2 regions of the Flexivirga sp. G2 genome follow, and region 2 is predicted to be linked to the other one. Evidence: riboswitches for the same ligand, from Rfam matches in the RefSeq annotation. Region 2 holds a riboswitch; the other holds the start of a gene.
What was found. A riboswitch is a leader RNA that binds a small molecule or an ion and turns the genes downstream of it on or off. The one in region 2 is predicted to bind cobalamin.
Positions count from the first base shown of each region.

Region 1: it holds a riboswitch for cobalamin, as region 2 does, so the genes downstream of both, metE (5-methyltetrahydropteroyltriglutamate--homocysteine S-methyltransferase) here and ACZ50J_RS20130 (hypothetical protein) in region 2, are expected to answer to the same signal.

Region 1 covers NZ_AP039675.1:3,403,340-3,414,436, forward strand. Annotated here, with positions in the region: gene ACZ50J_RS16500 (Na+/H+ antiporter) at 1-619, shown strand, start outside; gene ACZ50J_RS16505 (Maf family protein) at 767-1,396, shown strand; gene ACZ50J_RS16510 (MFS transporter) at 1,377-2,660, opposite strand; gene ACZ50J_RS16515 (MFS transporter) at 2,803-4,077, shown strand; gene ACZ50J_RS16520 (alkaline phosphatase family protein) at 4,136-5,563, opposite strand; gene ACZ50J_RS16525 (MBL fold metallo-hydrolase) at 5,819-6,628, shown strand; gene ACZ50J_RS16530 (MFS transporter) at 6,629-7,891, opposite strand; gene ACZ50J_RS16535 (helix-turn-helix domain-containing protein) at 7,999-8,652, shown strand; cobalamin riboswitch at 8,651-8,861, shown strand; gene metE (5-methyltetrahydropteroyltriglutamate--homocysteine S-methyltransferase) at 8,915-11,097, shown strand, end outside.
Region 2 covers NZ_AP039675.1:4,154,997-4,166,093, forward strand. Annotated here, with positions in the region: gene ACZ50J_RS20120 (ABC transporter ATP-binding protein) at 1-1,432, opposite strand, end outside; gene ACZ50J_RS20125 (energy-coupling factor transporter transmembrane component T) at 1,429-2,559, opposite strand; gene ACZ50J_RS20130 (hypothetical protein) at 2,556-3,557, opposite strand; cobalamin riboswitch at 3,633-3,770, opposite strand; gene ACZ50J_RS20135 (nucleoside/nucleotide kinase family protein) at 3,811-4,488, shown strand; gene ACZ50J_RS20140 (RNA polymerase sigma factor) at 4,786-5,301, shown strand; gene ACZ50J_RS20145 (hypothetical protein) at 5,288-6,154, shown strand; gene ACZ50J_RS20150 (FMN-dependent NADH-azoreductase) at 6,309-6,959, shown strand; gene ACZ50J_RS20155 (winged helix-turn-helix transcriptional regulator) at 6,983-7,384, opposite strand; gene glpK (glycerol kinase GlpK) at 7,442-8,947, opposite strand; gene ACZ50J_RS20165 (IclR family transcriptional regulator) at 8,952-9,734, opposite strand; gene ACZ50J_RS20170 (MIP/aquaporin family protein) at 9,912-10,865, shown strand; gene glpK (glycerol kinase GlpK) at 10,923-11,097, shown strand, end outside.

The DNA of each region.
Region 1 (11,097 bases), 750 kb from region 2:
CAATGCCGGCAACCGACGGCTCGAGGAGGAACTGGACGACACCGAGTTCGAGATCCCCGAGCAGGTCATCACGACATTGCGTCACCAGGGCGCGCGCCGTGCCAACCTCGCCTGGGAGCGGCTCGGCCACGGCGACGGGACCAGCGAGACGCCGTCCGACGCCTACCGGCGGTTGCGGTCGGCGATGCTCGACTCCGAGCGCAGCAAGGTGCTGAAGATGCGCGACAAGGGCGTGATGGATCACGAGGTGCTCCAAGCGGTCATGGGCTCGCTCGACCTCGAGGAGTCGATGATCGCGCGTGTCCACGAATTCGACCGCAGCCTGACCGAACGCATGCTGCTCACCCCCGAGGAGCGCCAGTTCGGCTGCGAGCACCTGGCCGAGGCGCCGTTCGCGGTCGACCCGAACACTCCCGAGGGCTGCGAGGAATGCCTGGCCGACGGCACCGTCTGGGTCCACCTGCGACTGTGCCTGTCCTGCGGGCACGTCGGGTGCTGCGACTCCTCGGTGGGCAAGCACGCCAGCAAGCACCACGCCGAGACCGGGCATCCGGTCATGCGCTCCTTCGAACCCGGCGAAGGCTGGCGCTGGTGCTTCGAGGACAGTGTCCTCGGCTGATCCATTGGCTGCACTCCTCAGCGCTGACGCGGCGTCGAGAGCTCACGAGTTCGCGCTCGCCGCGCGACGTCACCGATCGTCGTCGCAGCGTGTCCTCAACGCCGCACTTCCACAGACTCGTGAGATGACGCAATAGGCTTGCCGCTCGTGACCGTCGAACTCATCCTCGCCTCCGCGTCCCCCGCCCGTCTGGCCACCCTGCGATCGGCCGGTGTCGAGCCCGAGGTGATCGTCTCCGACGTCGACGAGCCGGCGGCGATCGCGCGTGCGGAGGCCGGCCTCGGTCAGGCGCTGGCCACGGATGAGGTCGCCCTTCTGCTCGCGCGCGCCAAGTGCGAGGCGGTGGCCGCCGGGACCGATGCCGACGCCCTGGTGCTCGGCTGCGACTCCGTGCTGGAGTTCGACGACCAGACGTTCGGCAAGCCGGCCGACGCCGCCGAGGCGACCGAGCGCTGGCGACGGATGCGCGGCCGCTCCGGGACGTTGCACACCGGGCACTGGATGGTCGACGCACGGGACGAATCCACTGGCGCAACCTTCGGTGTCGTCGCCTCGACCGTGGTGCATTTCGCGGATCTCAGCGACGCCGAGATCGAGGCGTATGTCGCCACCGGCGAGCCGTTGCAGGTCGCCGGAGCCTTCACCATCGACGGGCTGGGCGGTCCGTTCGTGCGTCGCATCGAGGGCGACCATCACAACGTGGTCGGACTCAGCCTGCCGGTGCTGCGGGACATGCTCGCCGAGGTCGGCGTCACGTTCAATCAGTTGCTGGGCTGACCGACGGCATCCGCATCAACCGGGGAAAGGCCAGCACGACGACCCCGGACAGCGCGAGCAGCACGGCGAAGGTGACCATCGCCTCCTCACCGCCGACCGTGCCGATCAGGAAACCCATGGTCGCGGGCGCCAGCGCGGTCAGCACGAGCGACAGCACGTTGTCGGCGCTCATCACCCGGCCGAGCCGGTCGGCCGGGGTGCGGTCGGTCAGCACGGCGATGACCGCGGCGTTGCACGGTGCCAGCAGGAACGTCGCGCACGCCATCAGGATCATCAGCACGACCGGTGCGTGCACGTACGCCATACCGGCGAAGGCGACCGCGCCGACGACCGGTGTCAGGAACATCAGCAGCCCGACGCTCATCCGCTCCAGGATCCGGCCGGCCAGCAGCGACGCGAGCAGCATCGAGACGGCCATCGCACTGGAGACTGCACCGATCCACGCCGGCGCGGTGCCCCGCTGCTGCATGGTGATCGTCACCGACACGACCAGGCCGGTGCCGGCGAAGTTGAGCACGGTCGACAGCAGGGTGATCGTCCGCAGCAACTGGTGCCCGAAGAGGAACTCCAGTCCGGTGCGGATGGAGGGCAGCAACGGTTCCCGGTCCTGGGTGGCGACACCCGGCAACGGCGTACGAACCCGGGACGCGCACACGATGGCGACCAGATAGGTGAGCGCGTCCGCGACCATCGGCAGGCCGCGGGTGATGCCGAAGAGGAAACCACCGATCGGCGGGCCGGCCAGCCCGGCCGTCGCCGAGCGCACCTGGTTGTTGACGGCCGCGCGCGGTATGTCGCTCTTGCGCACCACGTGCCGGACGGCGACCTGCTCGGCGGGGTTGTAGAAACTGTTGGCGACTCCGCCGCACGCGGCAGCGAGCATCAGGTGCGGCACGGTGATGTGGTCGGCGAAGACGGCGATGGCGACCGAGAGGTATGCCGCGCCGCCCAGCGCGGCCGCCGAGATCATCGTCCGCCGGCGGTCCCACCGATCGACGAGCGCACCCGCCGGCAGACCGACGAGGACCAGCGCCATCGTCGTCGCACCGGCGACCAGGCCGACGGCGAACGGACTACCGGTCGCCGCGAGGGTGATGAGCGGGAACGCCAGGCTGCTCATCCGGCTACCGAGGCTGGAAACGGCACCGCCGGCTATGAGGAACGCGTAGTCGCGGTTATGGCTCAACGGCGGTCGATCCACGTCGTCGGTCCCCACCGTCGCGCGCCCCCTTTCGTGCACTGTCACGCTGCCCCACACTGCCATCCCGAACCGGACGGTAGGGGTTGTGGAAGGTAAGGGTTTGGTCAGGAGTCCAGATCACCCGCCCGCAACGCCACGGCGACCCGTTCGGCGGGTCTAGCTTCGTTCTTCGGACAGCTATGCACCCGGCCACCGAAGGAGTCGTATGTCGACCGTTCCCGCATCGACGAAACTCACCGCGGATCAACGAAATTCGTTCGCTGCGGCATACCTCGGCTGGGCGATGGATGCGTTCGACTACTTCCTCGTCGTGCTCATCTATGCCCAGATCGCGAAGGACTTCGGCAAGTCGCTGACCGAGATGTCGCTGATCACGACGATGACGCTGATCATGCGTCCGGTCGGGGCGTTCATCTTCGGGCTGTGGGCCGACCGCGCCGGGCGCCGTGTCCCGCTGATGGTCGACGTGGCGTTCTACTCGGTCGTCGGGTTCCTGTGCGCGTTCGCACCGAACTTCTGGGTGCTGATGATCCTGCGGATGCTCTACGGCATCGGCATGGGCGGCGAGTGGGGCCTGGGAGCGGCGCTGGCCATGGAGAAGATCCCGGCGCAGCGCCGCGGCTTCTTCTCCGGCATCCTGCAGGGCGGTTACTCGATGGGCTACCTGCTCGCCTCACTGGCCTTCCTGGTGCTGAACACCTGGTGGGGGCTGTCCTGGCGATGGATGTTCGCACTCTCGATCATCCCGGCGATCATCTCGCTGATCATCCGCGCCCGCGTCGAGGAGTCGGAGGTATGGCGGGAGAGCCGCCAGCGTTTCAAGTCGACCACCACCAGCGTCGGCGACATCATCAAGAACCCGACGATCTGGAAGCGGTTCATCTTCCTGGTGCTGCTGATGACCGCGTTCAACTGGATGAGCCACGGCACGCAGGACGTCTACCCGACCTTCCTGAAGGAGACGTCCGACCACGCGCTCGGCTTCGCCAAGTCGACGGCCACCTGGATCGCGGTGGTCTACAACATCGGTGCCATCATCGGCGGTGCGGTCGCCGGCGCACTGTCCGAACGGTACGGCCGCAAGACGCTGATCGTCCTGTGTGCCGTGCTCGGCCTGCCGATCGTGCCGCTGTTCGCCTACTCCACGTCGGTCGGCATGATCATCCTCGGCTCGTTCCTCATGCAGGTGATGGTGCAGGGCGCGTGGGGCGTCATACCGGCGCACCTGACGGAGCTGTCCCCCGACGAGATCCGCGGCTTCTATCCCGGGGTCACCTACCAGCTCGGCAACTGCCTGGCCGCCTTCAACCTGCCGATCCAGGAAGCCCTCGCCTCATCGCACGGCTACCCGTTCGCATTGTCCGTCACCATCGTGCCGGTCTTCATCGCCGTCATCGTTCTCACGCTGATCGGCAAGGAACAGAAGGGAATTCAGTTCGGGACACGTGACACGAGCGTTGTTGCTGAAGCCAGCGGCTGACGAACCAGCTGGGGGTTCCGTGCCCGGACGTCGCCGCCACAGGCACGGAACCGACGGCTCAATGGTGCGGCCGGTGGCCGCGTTCCTGATGCGGCATCTGCTGCTTGCTGCCCGGAAACGTCGGTGCGGGATAGTGCTCGACCTCGTACTGAGCACGTGCGAGTTCCGGCCCGGTGTCCGGCAGCCGCGGGGGTCGTTGCCCGCCTCCACCGTGCTGGAAGACCGAGGTCAGGTCACCGAAGGTGCGTCGTCGCCAGTCGGTGATGTTCGGCTCGCGAACACCGGTGAACCGCTCGAGGAACTGCAGCACCGAGGTGTGGTCGAAGTTCTGGCTGGACACCCAGCCGCCCGCGGTCCACGGTGACACGATCAGGCACGGCACGCGGTAGCCACCGCCGATCGGGAGCCCGCCGATGAACTCGTCCGGAGTCCCGGCGGGCGGAGTCGGCGGCACGACGTGATCGAAGAGCCCGTCGTTCTCGTCGTAGTCCAGGATGAAGACCGTCTTCTTCCAGACGTCGGGGTTCGACGCGATGGCTTCGATCTTGGAGGCCACGTAGTCCGCGCCGGCCGCCGGCAGATAGTCGGGGTGTTCGGACTGTGTACTGGTCGGGAGGATCCAGGACACCGCAGGCAACCGGTCGTGCTTGGCGTCGTACTCGAAGGTGCCGTGCGAGTCGACGCTCATCCCCTTCTTGTAGAGCGGCGACGACGGTGACGCCTCCTGGAAGTTCTTGAAGGTCGACAACATGTTCGTGCCGTAGTTGTCCTCTTCCTGGTAGACCTTCCAGCTGACGCCAGCCGCCTCCAGCCGCTCGGCGTACGTCGTCCAGGTGTAGCCGCCGTTGTGCTCGACGTTGGAGATGATTGGGCCGCCGCCGGTGCCGCCCGGGTCGATGGTGCCGGTCATCCAGTACATCCGGTTCGGCCACGTCGGGCCGAACACCGAGCAGTGGTAGTGATCGCAGATGGTGAACGCGTCGGCAAGGGCGTATTGGAAGGGGATGTCCTCGCGCGTGTAGTAGCCCATGACATAAGGGCCGTTCTCCTTGTCGGCCGCGCGGTGCGCGGGCAACCATTGGTCCATCGTCCCGTTGTTCCAGGCCCGGTGCTGCACGCTCCACGCGTGGCTGGTCGACGGAATCGCCTGTGCGCTGGTACGTCTGGTGTCCAAGTGGAACGGCAGCAGATAGCCGTCCGGATTGACGCTGTCCGGCTGGTGGAAGACCGATCGGCCGTTCGGGAGCCGGATGGCTCGACGGTCGTCGAACCCGTCGACGCCGGAGAGGGTGCCGTAGTAGTGATCGAAGCTGCGGTTCTCCTGCATGAGCATCACGACGTGCTTGATATCGCGCATGCGAGGTGCCGTGGTCGGGGTGTCGGCGAGCGCCTTCTGGACGCTGGTCGGCAGCAGGGACATCGCCGCCGCCATACCGCCGCTCGCTGCAGCTGCACCGAGGAAGCGCCGGCGTGTGAGGTGGGCCATGAGAAACCTTTCAGGTTCGTGGATTTCGGCCACACACGAGAGAACTCCTGCGACGGCGACGCTCGATCGAGTTCGAGGGAAACAGCAAACGTCCCCTTGCTTACCAATGCGATTACCCAGTCTTGTTTGCCCACAACAAAATTCGACCATCATGCACGTGCGCATCCCCCATCGTTCGCTACCGCGTCACACGGAGGACGGGCCGCACGATGTGCGCATTGACTTGAAGTCAACTTGAGGTATCACAATTGACACATGATCACTTGTGCCACCTGCGCGGTGGAGTATGACGACCTTGCCGGCGACCGCGACTGCCCCATCTGCGTCGACGAACGACAATATGTGCCGGCCACCGGCCAGGAATGGACCAGCGTCAAGCAGTTGCTCGCGGACGGGAGCCGGGTCGACGTCCACGAGTTGCATCCCGGTCTGACCGCGGTCCACTCGGATGCCGGCATCGGGCAGACCGGTCTGCTGGTGCAGACCGACGCGGGCAACCTGCTCTGGGACCCGCCGGGCCTGATCGACGACGCCGCCGTGGAGGCGGTCGCCGCCCTCGGCGGGATTCGGTGGATCGCACCCAGCCACCCGCACATGTTCGGCGTCCAGCTGGAGTGGTCGGCAGCGTTCGACGACGCCCCGGTCTACGTCAATGCCGCCGACACCGAGTGGCTCGGCAGGCGCGGACCGGCGATCACCGAGTGGGACGACGAGGTCACCCTCACCGAGGGACTGACCCTGATCAAGGTCGGCGGCCACTTCCCGGGCAGCGCCGTGGCGCACTGGGCGCAGGGTGCCGACGGACGTGGCGCGCTGCTCGGCGGTGACTCGATCACGCCGAACCCGGACCGCCGGACGGTTGCCTTCATGCGGTCCTATCCCAACCGGATTCCGTTGTCCGCCAACGTTGCCCTGCGCATCGCCGCACGTGTGGAGCACCTGCAGTACGACGAGATCTGGAACAACTTCGGGCGCAGTGTGCCGACCGACGCGGCCGCCGCGGTGCAACGCTCCGCGCAGCGCCACGCCGCTTGGGCACGTGGCGACTACGACCACCTGACCTGATCAGGCGGGCGCGACGTCGGCCAGCAGCGGCATCCGGCGCAGTGGTCCGACGAGGACGATCACGAGCGCGCTCAGCAGGGTCAGCCCGCCGAGCACGATCAGCGAGACCTCGCCGTTCCACCACTCCACCAGCAGTCCGCCCACCACGGGTGCCAGCGGTGACATCCCCATCAGCAGGGTCATCAACGTGCTCTGCACCCGACCCTGGATGGCGTCCGGTGTGATCGTCATGATGTAGGTGAAGAAGCCCGCGTTGACCGCCGGTATCAGCAGGAAGCCGATCACGAGCAACGCCAGCACTGCGGCGTAGCCGTGGACCAGTGCACAGGCGACCAGGCAGACTCCGAGCAGCACCGTGCCACCGATCAGCACGCGCCCGGCCGCCAGCTTCTTCAGCACGGCCGTGGAGATCACCGCACCGACGATTGTCGCGACGGCAATCGCGGTCTCGGCGAGGCCGATGCCCGCAGGACGAACGCCGCGCTCCTGCAGCACGACGACGAGCACCAGCATGAAACCGTTCACCGCGAAGTTCAGCAGTGTCGCGACGATCACGACTGACCGCAGCACATCGTTGCGCCATACGAACCGAAGCCCGGATCGCATTGCCCGCAAAGGCGGCTCGTGCTCGCCGCCTTCGGGTGGCGGAGCCGGGAGTGGCGTCCGGATCGACATGGCTGCTATCGCCGAGACGATGTATGACGCGACATCGGCCAACACCGGCAAGGAACGGGAGACCGAGAAGAGCAGGCCGCCCAGCGGCGGGCCGATCAGGCCGGTCACCCCCTGCCGGCCCTCGACCACCGACATGGCGGTGCTCAGGTCTTCAGCAGGCACAACGGTTTTCGTCGCCAGGGTGTCGGCCGGGCCGAAGACCGCTTCTGCCGCACCCACCACGATTCCGGCGGCCACCAGCTGCCCAATGGTGAGCACGTCCGCGGCATACGCCAGCACGACCGTCGCGTATGTCGCCGCTGCCACCAGGGCCGACCACACCATCGTCGGCCGCCGGTTCCATCGATCGACGAACGCCCCCGCCGGGACACCCGCGATAACCAACCCGGCGACGACTGCTCCCCCGACGAGGCCCGCCAAGGCGGCGTTGCCGGTCATCCAGAGCGCCAGCAGCGGGAACACGAGCCCGCTCATCCGCGAGCCGATGCCGTTGAGGGTGTTGCCGACCATCAGCAATTGGAAGTCCCGATTGCGCCAGAGCGCGGGCCGGGCCGGAGCCGCGTCGGTGGACGTGCCTGCTGATGTCATGACGGCCAGCTTGCCCCTCACCACCAGGATTCCGCAAGTAACTTTGCGCAACTCTATTTGCGCATTGTTGATTGCGAATTCTGCGTCTCCTCCGGCACAGTGGTCCCGTGAGCACTCCACCGGACCGGTCGCAACCGAAACGACTCGGCGACCCGCGGGAACTCAAAGCGCTCGCCCACCCGCTGCGCATGCGACTCATCGTCGAACTGGTCACCCGAGGTTCGGCGCGCGCCGTCGATCTGGCGAAAACCGTTGGTGAACCTGCCAATTCAGTGAGTTTTCACCTCCGGCAACTTGCCCGCTACGGACTCATCGTCGAGGACACCTCACATGCCGCGGACGGTCGTGAACGCTGGTGGCAGGTGGTGTCCGATGCGGGATTCCGCACCGACATGAGCGAGCTGCGCAAGCTGCCCGGTGGAGCACAGGCTGTCGGGTCACTGGAGAATCTCACCCAGGAGATCGCCCACGCCGCCATGGCAGTTGCTTTCAGCGACACAGATGAGCCGAACGGTCCCAAGAGCTGGTTCAACGACTTCGGCCTGCACTTGTCACGGACCGAAGTCGAGGAGTTCCAGGACGACGCGTGGGACCTGACGTCCCGTTGGATGGAGCGCTCCCGGCAACTTGCCGCGTCCGGCGACGGCGTCGAGCGGCATACCTATGTGGGCTTCTCCTTCGGCGCCCCCGTCAACGATGTGCTTCGCGCCGAAGAGTCCGCAGAGGGAACCACTCCCGGCCAGGCTTCGCGCGAGAAGTAGGCTGCGGAACGCAACAGGTTCGCGGTGTGCCGAGTGATCAGCATGACGCGTCGCAAGAGGGAACCCGGTGTGATTCCGGGACTGCCCCGCAGCGGTATGTGAGAACGACCTCCGTCATACGCACTGGCCTCCGGCTGGGAAGCGACGGACAGTAGGCGCCTTTCGGCGGGCTCACGAGTCCGAATACCTGCCTGTCGCCCGAGCCCGAACCCGGGTTCGGTCGATTCTGTGACCTCTCGGGTGGGTCGCGAAGGAGTTTGAGATGACCAATAGCACCACTGCCACCGTCCTCGGCTGGCCGCGGCAAGGGCCGAAGCGTGAACTGAAGCGCGCGGTCGAGGCCTACTGGGCCGGCCGCACCAGCGCCGACGAACTGCACGACGTGGCTGCGGCACTGCGCGCCGACGCCTGGAAGCAACTGTCCGACAACGGAATCCACGAAGTCCCGACCGGCGACTTCTCCTACTACGACCACGTGCTCGACACGGTCACCATGGTCGGAGCAATCCCCCAGCGGTACCGCGCCGCAGCGACCGACGAACTCGGCGTCTACTTCGCGATGGCCCGCGGCACCGATGCGGTCGCGCCGCTGGAGATGACCAAGTGGTTCGACACGAACTACCACTATCTGGTGCCAGAGCTCTCCCCCGACACGACGTTCACCGCCGATGCCACTCGACAGCTGGCGCACCTCGCGCAGGCGACCGAAGCCGGCCATGCCGCACGTCCGGTGCTGGTCGGCCCGCTCACCTTCCTGTTGCTGTCCAAACCCGCACCGGAGGCACCGGCCGACTTCGACCCGCTCTCCCTGCTCGAGCCCCTGCTCGGCGTGTATGTCGACGTGCTCGGCGCGTTGCACGACGCAGGCGCCGACTGGGTGCAGATCGACGAACCCGCGCTCGTCCTGGATCAGCCGGCAGCGGTGCTCGATGCAGCACGGCACGCGCTCGACCGGCTCGGATCAGCGACGAAGCGACCGAAGCTGTTGATTGCCAGCTATTTCGCCGCCTTGCAGGACGCATTCGAGGTGCTCGCCGAAGCCCCGGTCGACGGCCTGGCGATCGACTGCACGGTGCCGGCGAACGTGACCGCGATCCTTGAGCACGGCCTGCCCGGCAAGCGCCTGGTCGCCGGCGTGATCGACGGCCGCAACATCTGGGCTGCCGACCTCGACGAGCGGTTGACGACCCTGCGGCAGCTGGCCGGTCGCGTCGACGACCTGGTCGTCGGCAGCTCCTGCTCGTTGTTGCACGTCCCGCTCGATGCCTCTCGGGAGACGACGGTCGACGACGAGGTCCGCAGTTGGCTCGCCTTCGCCCACGAGAAGGTGCTCGAACTGCGAACGCTGGCAACGGCGCTCGACGACGAGGGGGCCGCGGCGCCGGCGCTGGACGCGTCGCGTCGGGTGGTCACTTCCCGCCGTGCATCGGCTCGCACGCACGACGATGCCATTCGCGCTCGGGTGGCGGCCGTCAGCGCCGCCGACTCGCGTCGCGACACCGCGTTCGAGCAGCGTCGAGTGCAACAGCAGAAGGCACTCGGTCTCCCGCTGCTGCCGACGACCACGATCGGCTCCTTCCCGCAGACCGACAGCCTGCGCAAGGCACGAGCAGCGTTGCGGCGCAAGGAGATCGATCAGAAGGTGTATGACGCCGCGATGCGCGACGAGATTGCGTCGGTCGTCGCTCTGCAGGAAGAGCTGGGTCTGGACGTCCTGGTCCACGGCGAGCCCGAACGCAACGACATGGTCCAGTACTTCGCCGAACAACTGGACGGCTACCTGGCGACGACACACGGCTGGGTGCAGTCCTACGGCACCCGATGTGTGCGGCCGCCGATCATCTTCGGTGACGTCTCCCGCCCGGAGCCGATGACGGTCCGCTGGTGGCAGTACGCACAGTCGCTCACCGAGCGTCCGGTCAAGGGCATGCTGACCGGCCCGGTGACCATGCTCGCCTGGTCGTTCGTGCGCGATGACCAGCCGGTCGGCGACACCGCACGTCAGGTTGCGCTGGCCCTCCGGGACGAGGTGAGCGACCTCGAGACGGCCGGCTGCCGCGTCATACAGGTCGACGAGCCGGCCCTGCGCGAGACGCTTCCGCTGCGGAGTGCCGACCGTCCGGCATACCTGGACTGGGCGACCGAATCCTTCCGGTTGGCAACGAGTTCCGTCGACGACGGCACCCAGGTGCACACACACATGTGCTATGCCGACTTCGGTGACATCTTCGCCGCGATCGACGACCTGGACGCCGACGTGATCAGTCTCGAGGCGACCCGATCGGGTATGTCGCTGGCGGACGAGTTGCGGGAGTCGGGTTACACCAAGGCCGTGGGTCCGGGTGTCTACGACATCCACTCACCGCGTGTGCCGTCCGTCGAGGAGGTCCGTGGCCTGCTGGAGCGGGCCGTCGCCGCGTTGCCGCGCGAGCAGGTCTGGGTCAA
Region 2 (11,097 bases):
CTGCTGCCCCGGCGACGAACTCCACGTCATGGGTCGCCACGAGCACGGCATGCCCGTCACGCGCGAGCGCATCCAGTTGTCTCGACAGCAGCGCCTTCGCTGTGTAGTCCAGCCCGCGCGTCGGCTCATCCAGCAGCAGCACGCGCGGACGTCCTGCCAGTTGGATCGCCAGGACGAGCGAAAGACGTTGTCCTTCGGACAGATCGCGGGGGTGCTGGCTCCCGTCGATGCCCGGCGCGAGCTCGTCGAGGAGTTCGCGCGCTGCTGGTCCGGCAGCCGCGCACTCCTCGTCGACGCTCTCCAGATAGAGCAGGTCGGCCGCGCTCTGCGGAACCAGACCGATCCGCGTCGCGGCGTCAGCTGCGTCCCGCCGCTTACCGTCCTTGGCTGCAGTCTCGATGCCGTCCACCAAGACCGAGCCGGAACTACGTGCGCCGCTGCCCTGCAACGCCCACATCAAGGAAGACTTGCCCGACCCGTTGCGACCCATCAGTGCTGTCACCGTGCCGGACGCGAGCTCGAGATCGACCTCTCGTACGGCCACCCGCCGGCCGTAGCGCACCGTCACGCCACCCGCCCGGAGCACGGTCTCCCCCGCCGCCCGGCTTCGCACGGTCGGTGCTTCGAGCTTCTCCCGCAACGGTCGCGCCGCTCGACGAGCGTCCCTGACGGACAACGGGATCGGCGTCCAGGAGCACAGTCTCCCGAGTTCCACCACCGGCGGGGCGACCGGCGCATCGATCATCATCGTCGCCGGATCGCCACTGCGGACGACGCCGCCACCGGGCAGGGTGATCACCGAATCGGCATACTGCACAGCCCTTTCCAGTCGGTGCTCGGCCATCACGACCGTCGTCCCGAGGTCATGCACGAGTCGGGTGATCGCCGCCAGCACCTCCTCGGCGGACCCCGGGTCCAACGCGGACGTCGGCTCGTCCAGGACGAGCACCTTGGGTGCTGTCACCAGCGCCGCACCGATCGCGACGCGTTGCTGCTGCCCGCCGGACAACGTGGTCAGGGATCGAGCCCGCAGCGCAGCGATCCCCAGCAGGTCCAGCGTCTCTTCGGCCCGCTTGCGCATGGTGGCCGGCGAGACCCCCAATTGCTCCATTCCATAGGCAAGTTCATCTTCGACGGTGTCCGCGACGAATCCCGCGAGCGGGTCCTGGCCGACGCGGCCGACGACGTCGGCCATTTCACGCGGCGGGTGGTCCCGAGTGTCCATGCCGGCGACCGTCACGGTCCCGGACAGTCGCCCGCCGGTGAAGTGCGGCACGAGCCCGTTGATCGTGCCGAGCAGGGTGGACTTGCCGACACCGGTGCGTCCCACGACCAGTGCGAGCTCACCCTCTTCGACCGAGAGATCGACGTGCGCCAACTCCGGTGCCCGGTCGTCGGCATACCTCACCGACACGTCACGCAACTCGATCATGCGGGCACCTCCTCGTCCTCGGCCGAGTCCTGCATCGAATCCTGACCCGAATCGCGTATGACGCCGGGTGGCGACACCGCCGCCGCGACCAAGCCGACCACCGCCGCCACCAAGGGAAGCAGGTCCACCACCGGCCACTCCACCGGCGAGGTCGACGGATCCAAGTGGTCCGGCGTCACATGCGTGGCAAGGAGCATCAGCACGCCCGACGCCAGCCCCGCAGCGGCGACCGCGGCAGCGATCACGTCGAACGACTCGGGTCGATATCTGGTCACGGTGCGCTCCCGCGAGGAGAAGGCGAGGCTGCCGGCCGCGAGCACGACACCGACGACGAAGGCGGGCCACCGGAAAAGGGACGGTGCGCGATCGTCGAGCACACCGAAGATGCCGACACACACCGCGATCAGCCCGACAACCGTCACCACTCCGAGGATCCGTCGGGTCCGCACCGGGGTCGGTCCGCGCCGACCGTAACCACGCGAATCCATCGCAGCGGCAAGCAGAAGCGAGCGATCGAGCGCGTCGGCCAACACCGGCACGATCATCCGTCGCACCACGTGCCATTTCTTGCCGTCCCGATCCGGACGCAGCTGCTGTGCTCGTCGCACGCGGCGGAGACTGTCCGCGATCTGTGGGAAGACGGACACGGCAACCACGACGACCGTGCCGATGTCGTAGAGCCCGATCGGCACCACCTTGAGCAGCCGCTTCGGATTCGCCAGCGAGTTGGCCGCGCCGATGCAGATGATCATCGCCGCGAGCCGGAGTCCGTCATACAGGCCGGCGAGCAGATCCGACAGGTGCACCGGCCCGAGCAGGCTGACGCCGGCTGCCCACTCCGGCAACGGGATCGACGGCAGGTCCAGGAGGACCGTGCCACCGCTGGACTCCCCGAGGAGGCACCGGAATGCCACCCGCACCACGACGATGAAGAGCCCGAGCAGCAGGTAGAGCCGCAGCGAGCGCGACCACGGCGCGTTGCCGCGGCGCAGCACCACGACGAAGCAAGCAACGCCGATCAGGAGCAACAACAACAGCGGGTTGGTCGTGAACGACGCCGCCACGGCCAGGCCGATCGCCCACAACCACCAGGCGACCGGATGGACCGACCCAGGCAGCCGACTCACCCGAGGTTGCGCCGGCGGACGATCGCGATGGCGCCGCCGCCGACGACGAGTGCCGCCAGGACGATGCCACCGACGACGGTTGTTGCGTTGACACCGGACGACTTCTTGGAGTCCTTGATCAGGTCGTCACTGTTGGCCATGGCCGCATTCTCCGCGTCGCCCCTCGAACCTCCGGCCGCCCCGGCGGACGAGCTCGACGACGCCGTGCCGTGCTTCGCCTTCGCGGCGCTGCTCGCCGACGCGGAACGGCTGGCCTTCGCCTTCTTCGCGGCAGCCTTCTGCTTCGCTGCCTTCGATGCCTTGGCCGCCTTCGACGCCTTGGCCGCCTTCGTCTGTGCGGCGGCGGTCGTCGACTCCGGCTGCGATCCACCGCCGTCACCTGTGCCCGGCGTCGAACCGCTCTTGCTCGTGGTGGTCTTCGTGCCGTTCGGCGCGGTCGAGCTCGTATGACGCGGCGGTGCCGGCGGCTGCGTGGTGTGTGTCGCCGGCGGTGGCTTCGGCGCGCTCGCCGGACGGGACGGCGCGGCGCCGGGCGCGACATTGGTCGACCCCTGAGTGAACGACCAGCCCTCGAAACCGCCGGGTATGACGGTGCGGTTCGTCAGCCCGTCGGAGCTGTAGGTCCACGAACCACCGTTGGCCGCGTGCCAGTAGCTCCAGTACGCATCCGCCGGAGGCATGCGCGGGCAGGAGCGGTCCGGCTTGCCGTACAACGTGCACACGACGCTGTCGCCATACATGCCCGTGCCGGTCATCGGGATCCCGGCCGCGCGCAGCGCATCGAGCCCGTTGGCGCCGGCACCGACCGGAGCGCAGCGGATCGCGACCCCACCACCGAGTCCACGGAAGTCCACGACGACCGTCACGCCGGAGCTGGTCTTGCAGTAGCCGTTGTAACCGGCCGCCTGTGCGGGCGCGGCCGATCCGACATACGCGAAGGTGGTGGCCGAAGTGGCGAGTGCGAGGGCTGCGGCCGATCGCACCGTGCGGCTGGGCATGCGGGCGGTGTCCTTTCGTGTCGCGACTTCCCGCGCGCGACAGACTCTCGCCCGCGACTGCAGTCCTCGACAGTCGATCCGGTGTTGGGCGCTGCAGGTATTCCGACTCGCGACCGACCGGCCACTCACGGCTGCGGGACAGCGCCGGACTCGCACCGGCTTCCCCTGCTCACACCCCGGCGCCCGACACGGACGCCGTCCCACAGATTAGCAGCGCTTGTGCATGGGACCGGAATGCCGCAGAGTCACGCGGGTGACCTCCGGACCCACCCTCGACACTGCTACCGCTGTCGACGCCATCGCCGAGCTGGCCGGCCGGAACGACCGCGTCGTCGTCGGGCTGACCGGGCCACCCGCGACCGGCAAGTCGACCGCCGCCGACGTGCTCGCCCGCGGGTGTCGCGAGCGCGGCCTCCGCACGGTGATCGCCCCGATGGACGGCTTCCACCTGGCGCAGGCCGTCCTCGACGAACGAGGCTGGAGGCCGGTCAAGGGAGCACCGCACACGTTCGACGCCGTCGGGTATGTCGAACTGCTCGCCCGGATTCGACGCGGCGGCGAGCAGACCGGCAAGCACATCGGCGACGACATCGGGCAGGACACCGTGTGGGCGCCCGCCTTCGACCGGTCGCTGGAGGAGCCGATCGCCGGCTCGATCCCGATCGCCCCGGACACGCAGGTCGTGCTGACCGAGGGCAACTATCTGCTGCTCGCGGACCGGCCCTGGCGCGAGGTGCCAGGTTTGCTGGACGCCATTTGGTATGTCGAGACCCCCGACGAACTGCGCCGCGAGCGACTCATCGAACGACACCGCAGCTACGGCCGCAGCGTGGCGGAGGCGACGCAGCGAGCGCTGGGTTCGGACGAGCGGAACGCGGTGCTGGTGCGGTCGACGCGGGAGCGTGCGGACGCCATACTCCTGCTGCCGTGAGGACCGGCACTCTGTGACCGATCGCACGCGCACGCGGTATATCGCCGAGCGCGCCGAGGCAACCTGACCGCCGGTCGTGCGTCTACCCACCGTGAGGTGCGACGCGATGATCGCTGGACGGCAGCCGGTTCCCGGCCTGCCGCGGTGCGGCGTTCCCTTCCACCACGACGACTGGTTAGGGTCTGGGCGAGGGGTCGGGACGTCATGACACTGACCGCGCCCGCCGTGTATGCCGAAAGGCCGTATCGCTTGGGAGGTCGGGTCCATGACCGTGGCTCACTCCCTCGCCCTGCCACGATGACCGCGGACGAACCGGTCGATCTGGCCGAGCTCTACCGCACGCACCACCTGCAGATGGTGCGGCTCGCGCGCCTGCTGGTCGACGACACCGCGAGCGCCGAGGACGTCGTCCAGGAAGCGTTCCTCGGGATGCACCGCAACCGGGCCGCGCTGCGTGATTCCCGGGCCGCGGTCGGCTACCTGCGGCAGGCGGTCGTCAACCAGTCCAGGTCGATGTTGCGGCGGCGCCGGACCGTGCGCGCCCACCTCAAGGTCGCCGAGCCGGAGATCGCGCCGCCCGCCGACACCGACGTGATCCTCGCCGAGGAGCACCAGGAGGTGCTGCGGGCGGTCGACCAATTGCCGCCGCGGCAGCGCGAGGTGCTGGTGCTGCGCTACTGGTCCGACATGTCCGAGGCGGACATCGCCGACGCGCTCGGCATCAGCAAGGGCACCGTCAAATCACAGGCAAGCAGGGCCATGGCCACACTCACCAAGATCATGCAAGGAGGCGTACCCGATGAATCCGTCTGAGCAACACGACCAGGAGGACCTGGAACGCCGCCTGCGCGACGCGTTCGCCGCGAAGGCGTTGCAGGTCTCCGACGCAGACCTGGACCGGGATCGCGAGGAGCAGTTCGCCGCGGCACTGAACAGCCGACGGCGGACCAGCCCGATGACCCGGATCTTCGCCGGCGTCGGCGCGGCGGCTGCCGCGGCAGCGATCGTCGGCGTCACCGTGGTCGCACTGCACGACGGCGGCAAGCACGAGGTCGTCAACGGACTGTCGCCGGCGATGAGCTCGAGCTCGGCCAGTCCGTCACCCAGCACGACCGGCAGTCCCGCATCGACCGGCGGTTCGAGGACACCGGCGCTGAACGAGCCCGTCACCCCACGCAGCGGGCTGAGCACACAGCTGCCGTCCTCCGACGGCAGCAGCGCCAAATCCTCGGCGGCCAGGTCCGGGACGACGACCTCGTCAGCCAGCGGTCCGTCTGCGCTGACCGGTCCGTCCACCGCACGGTCCGACTCGACCTCCACGAAGCTGTCCGCTGCAGCCGACCAGCCCCCGGCCATGTCACCGAGCCTGCCCCAGGCGAGTCCGCTGAGTGATCAGGAGTACGCCGGCGCGGTGCCGCTGGAGAGCCCGTCCGGCGGACCCCGGATGCTCGCCATGCCGTCGGACCTGACCTGGCAGCGAACGGCCGAGAGCGACAACAGCCTGACGGTCCGGATCACCTACCTGCCGACCGACCTCGAGGCCTACTGGCAACAGACGCTGCCCGGTGAGGGCTGGATCGAGGACGGCTCGGGTTGGAGCTACCCCGGCACGTCATACACGGTGAGCGCGATCAGCGACAAGGGCAGCTTCACCGTCACCTGGTGATCGGCAGCGCGAGCGCTCGCGCGCTGTAGTGCGTTGCGGCGCTTGACGATCGGCCGTCCGACGCGAACATCGAAGTGCCTTTTGTAAGGCCCCTCCGACAGACCCATCATGGCGTTACGAACAAATTGTTCGTATGCCGTGAGAGGAGAACTTCATGTCGTTGCTTCGAGTCGATGCCAGCCTCCGGGTGGAGGGTTCGTACAGCCGGGAGCTGGGTGACATCGTCGAACAGGCCTGGCGGGCCGACCGCCCGAACGGCCACGTCGTGCGGCGTGACGTCGGGCTGTCCCCGTTGCGGGCGACCGCACTCGGTGACGCCATCAGTGCCGGACCACTCGAGCCCGCGCAGCGGACGCCGGACCAGCAGCAGGCGGTCGACCTGGCCGAGACCCTGGGCCAGGAACTTCTCGACGCCGGCGCATTGCTGCTCGCCGTGCCGTTCTACAACTTCGGGGTCTCGCAGCACATCAAGTCGTGGATCGACCTGATCTTCACCCATCCGGCCTTCTACCCGGGCGGCCCGTCGCCGATCGCCGGCAAGCCCGCCGTGCTCGCGGTCGCTCGCGGCGGCGCGTACGGCCCGGGCACCCCACGGGACGGCTGGGATCACGGAACTCCGTGGATCCGCCGCATCCTCGAGGACGTATGGCGGATGGACCTCAACGTCGTCGAGATCGAGTTCACCCTCGCCGGGGTGAGCCCCGGCCTCGACGAGTTCACCGAACTGGCCGCCGAACTGCGCACCTCCGCGCACGAGCGTGCACGGGACCACGGCAAGCTCCTCGCCCGCGGGACGGCGGCATGACCGGGCCCCGGCCGGGTCCGCCGCTACGCCTTCGCGCGACCGACCCCGCTCTTCTCGTGCGCGCGACGACGTTCGGCGATCTCGCCATGGTGGGCCACCGCCCAGCCGGCCAGCGCCATGACGGCGTCCAGTAGTGACGTCCCCAGGTCCGTGAGCTCGTAGACGACCCGCGGCGGCACCTCGGCGTAGGCGGTCCGCGTCAGCAGGCCGTCGCGTTCCAACTCCTTCAGGGTCAGGGTCAGCATCCGCTGCGAGATGCCCGGAACGCTCGCCTGCAGATCGGAGTAGCGCAGCGCGCCCTCGCCGAGTGTGCTGATCACCAGCACCGACCACTTGTCACCGATGCGATCGAGCACCTCGCGGATGAAGGCACTGTCCTCCGGCCATGTGGTGCACGGCCCCGCCACCTGCCGGATGCGTGTCATCGAACTCCCTGATTCCTACGTATTGGCTGTAACCACACCAATGGTAAGCACCTCAGGTCAGCCCCGGTCCGCGCCGAGCGTGCGACTGATCCCTGCGCGCCAGGCGGCATGCTGCGCCTCGCGGACCTGCGGGCTGATCTGCGGGTCCCATTGGCCGGCGCGGTGCCAGTTGCGGCGCAGCACCTTGATGTCCGACCAGTAGTCGACCGCAAGGCCTGCGAGGTATGCCGCGCCGAGGCTCACGGTCTCGCTGATGGTCGGCCGCACCACCGACACGTCCAGCACGTCGGCGACCATCTGCATCATCAGATGGTTGGCCGTCATACCGCCGTCGACGCGCAGCGACTTCAACGGCACGCCGGCGTCCGCCGCCATGGCCTCGACGACGTCGCTGGTCTGCCAGGCGCACGACTCGAGCACCGCCCGCGCGAGGTGCCCGGCGGTGACGAAGCTGGTCAGTCCGGAGATGACACCGCGAGCGCCGGAAGACCAATAGGGAGAGAACAATCCGGTGAACGCCGGCACCACGACGCATCCGCCGCTGTCGTCCACTGTGCGGGCGAGCGTCTCGATCTCCGGAGCCGTCTTGATCAGCCCGAGTCCGTCGCGCACCCACTGCACGAGGCCTCCTGCGACGGCGATCGACCCCTCCAGCGCATAGGCCGTCGACCCGTCCGCGAGCTGATAGGCGACGGTCGACAGCATCCCGTGCGTGGAGCGCACGATCTCGTCACCGGTGTTCATCAGCAGGAAGGCGCCGGTGCCGTAGGTGCACTTGACCTCGCCCGCTTCGAAACAGGTTTGGCCGAACAACGCGCTCTGCTGGTCACCGACGGCGGCGGCCACCGGGACGCCGGCCAGGGCACCGGTCGCGGTGCCGACGACCGCGGACGAGGGCACGATCCGCGGCAGGATCGCCTCGGGCACGTCGAAGAACTCCAACAGCTCCGGATCCCATTGCAACGACTCGAGATTCATCATCAACGTGCGACTCGCGTTCGTCACATCGGTGACATGTATGCCGCCGCTCGGCCCGCCCGTGAGGTTCCAGATCAGCCAGGTCTCCATCGTGCCGAGCAGCAGGTCGCCGCGTCGGGCGCGGTCGCGCAGTTCGGGACGGCTGTCCATCAGCCAGGACAGCCGAGGCGCCGTGAAGTAGGACGCCGGCGGGATCCCGGCCCGCTTCCGGAAGAAGTCGGCACCGGGGTCCTCGAGCAGTCGGTCGGCGATCGACCGGGTGCGCGTGTCCTGCCAGACGATCGCCGGACACACCGGCCGACCGGTCCGGCGCTCCCACAGCACGAGCGTCTCCCGTTGGTTGGCGATGCCGACCGCGGCCACGTCCGAAACCGAGATGCCGAGGTCGGCCAGCGCCTCCGGTATGACGCGACGGGTGTTGTGCCAGATCTCGGCAGCGTCGTGCTCGACCCATCCCGGGTGCGGGAAGATCTGCCGGTGCTCGCGCTGGCCCATGCCGGCGAGCCGGCCGTGCTGGTCGAACAGCATTGCCCGGGTGGACGTGGTCCCCTGGTCGATGCTGAGGACATAGCGCGCGGTGGTCACCGCCCTACCACCGTTTCGCCATGAGGGCGTGGCTGGTGCCGCGCGCGGCTTCGTGCAACGACGAGAGCACGTCGTCGCGGGCAGCGCGGCCGGGCGAGAGCACCTGCGAGACCGTCCCGCGCACTCCGAGTGCAGCGACCACCATCCCGCCGTGGCTGCGCACGGGCACCGCGAGCCCGGCCTGGTCAGGCCGGGACGCAGCGACGTTGACGGCGAAGCCGCGGCGCCGCGTGAGCACTGCTTCGGCGCGCAACCGCTCCAGGGTCTGCTCCGCTCGTATGTCGTCGGCGTCGGGCCGGAGTCCCTCCAGGACGCGGGTGCCGATCGGACTGAGCGCCAGCAACACCTTGCCCTCGGCGGTCGCCGCGAGGTCGACCGGATCACCGATCTCGACCCGCTGCGGAGCCGGCGACGCACTGAAGACGTGATGGGCGGTCACGCCCTCGCCGATCTCGGCGGCCGGGGCGTCCGGCAGGACGACGAGCCGTGCCGACAGTCGGGTTCGTGCGGCCAACGCGTCCACCCAGTTGGTCGCGCGTGACCGCATTTCGTTGATATCCATGGGTTTCAGCCGCGCCGCCAGCACTTCGCCGGCCAGCAGATAGTCGCCGCTGCTCGGGTCCTGCTCGACGAAACCCACCTCGACGAGGGTTCGAACGATGCCGTGCACGGTGCTCTTGCTGAGGCCGAGAGCACCGGAGAGTTCGCCCAGTGGACGGCCGTGTCCGCCGGCGAGCAGTCGCATGATCGCCGCCGCACGTTCGACCGATTGCACACTGCCCGGCATACGTCCCGAGGGTAATCGCTGGCACCCCTTCGACAATGTCAAACGGCTGCATCCCCCGGCATCGGCAATGGATCTACGTTGACGTCGCGCACCGCATTTGTGATGCGGCTCACACTCCTGGAGAGGTACGCATGCCATGAGAAATCCAGCCATCCCGCCCCATGAGGTGGACGCCCGATGAGCGCCGTCACCGCACCGATGAAACACGGCCTCGGGCTCAAGCAGTTGGGCGGAGTCTGGGGTGAGTGCGCGGCCGAGTTCCTCGGCACCTGCGTGCTGATCCTCTTCGGCGACGGCGTCGTCGCGATGGCCGTCGCGGCCCTGCCCGGGTCGGGCCGCGCCGAGAACGCCACGACGATCTTCCTCGCTTCGGGCGACTGGCTCCTCATCACCTGGGGCTGGGCGTTCGCGGTCTGTTTCGGCGTCTACATCGCCGGCGGTGTCACCGGCGCCCACCTGAACCCCGCCGTGACACTGGCGTTCGCGGTACGGCGCAAGTTCCCGTGGCGCAAGGTGGCGCCGTACTGGATCAGTCAGATCGTCGGCGCGTTCGTCGGCGCCGCCCTGGTCTGGTGGAACTACCACGACTCGATCAATGCCTACGACCATGCGGCCGCCAAGGGCGGCGCAACGTTGGTCCACGGGCACACCAACGCGACGTTCTCGATCTTCGCGACCTTCCCGTCACCGGTCTTCAACGGCTCGATGTGGGGACCGCTGCTCGACCAGATCATCGGCACCGCACTGCTGCTGCTGTGCATCGCCGCCGTGGTCGACGCACGCAACACCATCGTCAAGGCCAACCTCGGTCCCGTGGTCATCGGTTTCGTCGTCGCCGCGATCGGCATGAGCTTCGGCGCCAACGCCGGGTATGCGATCAACCCGGCACGTGACCTCGGCCCGCGCATCCTCGCCTACTTCGCCGGATTCGGTGAACTCGCACTACCCGGAACCGTCCACGGCCCAGGCGGATTCAGCGGATACATGTGGGTGCCCATAGTCGGGCCACTGATCGGTGGCGTGATCGGCATCTTCATCTACGACCTGTTCATCGGCAAGGTGCTCGATGCCCGAGCGGCGCTGGGAGTCCCGGAGGACGCGCCCGAGCAAGTGATCGAGGACGACGAATGAGTAGTCGACTCCTGATCACCAACAGCGACAACACTTTTCACTTCTGCAGGAGAAACAATGGCTGATTTCGTAGGAGCCCTGGACCAGGGCACGACGAGCACTCGATTCATGATCTTCGACCACGGCGGCAACGAGATCGCCAAGCGTCAGCTCGAGCACGAGCAGATCATGCCGCAGGCCGGCTGGGTCGAGCACAGCCCGCTGGAGATCATCGACCGGACCCGCACCGTCA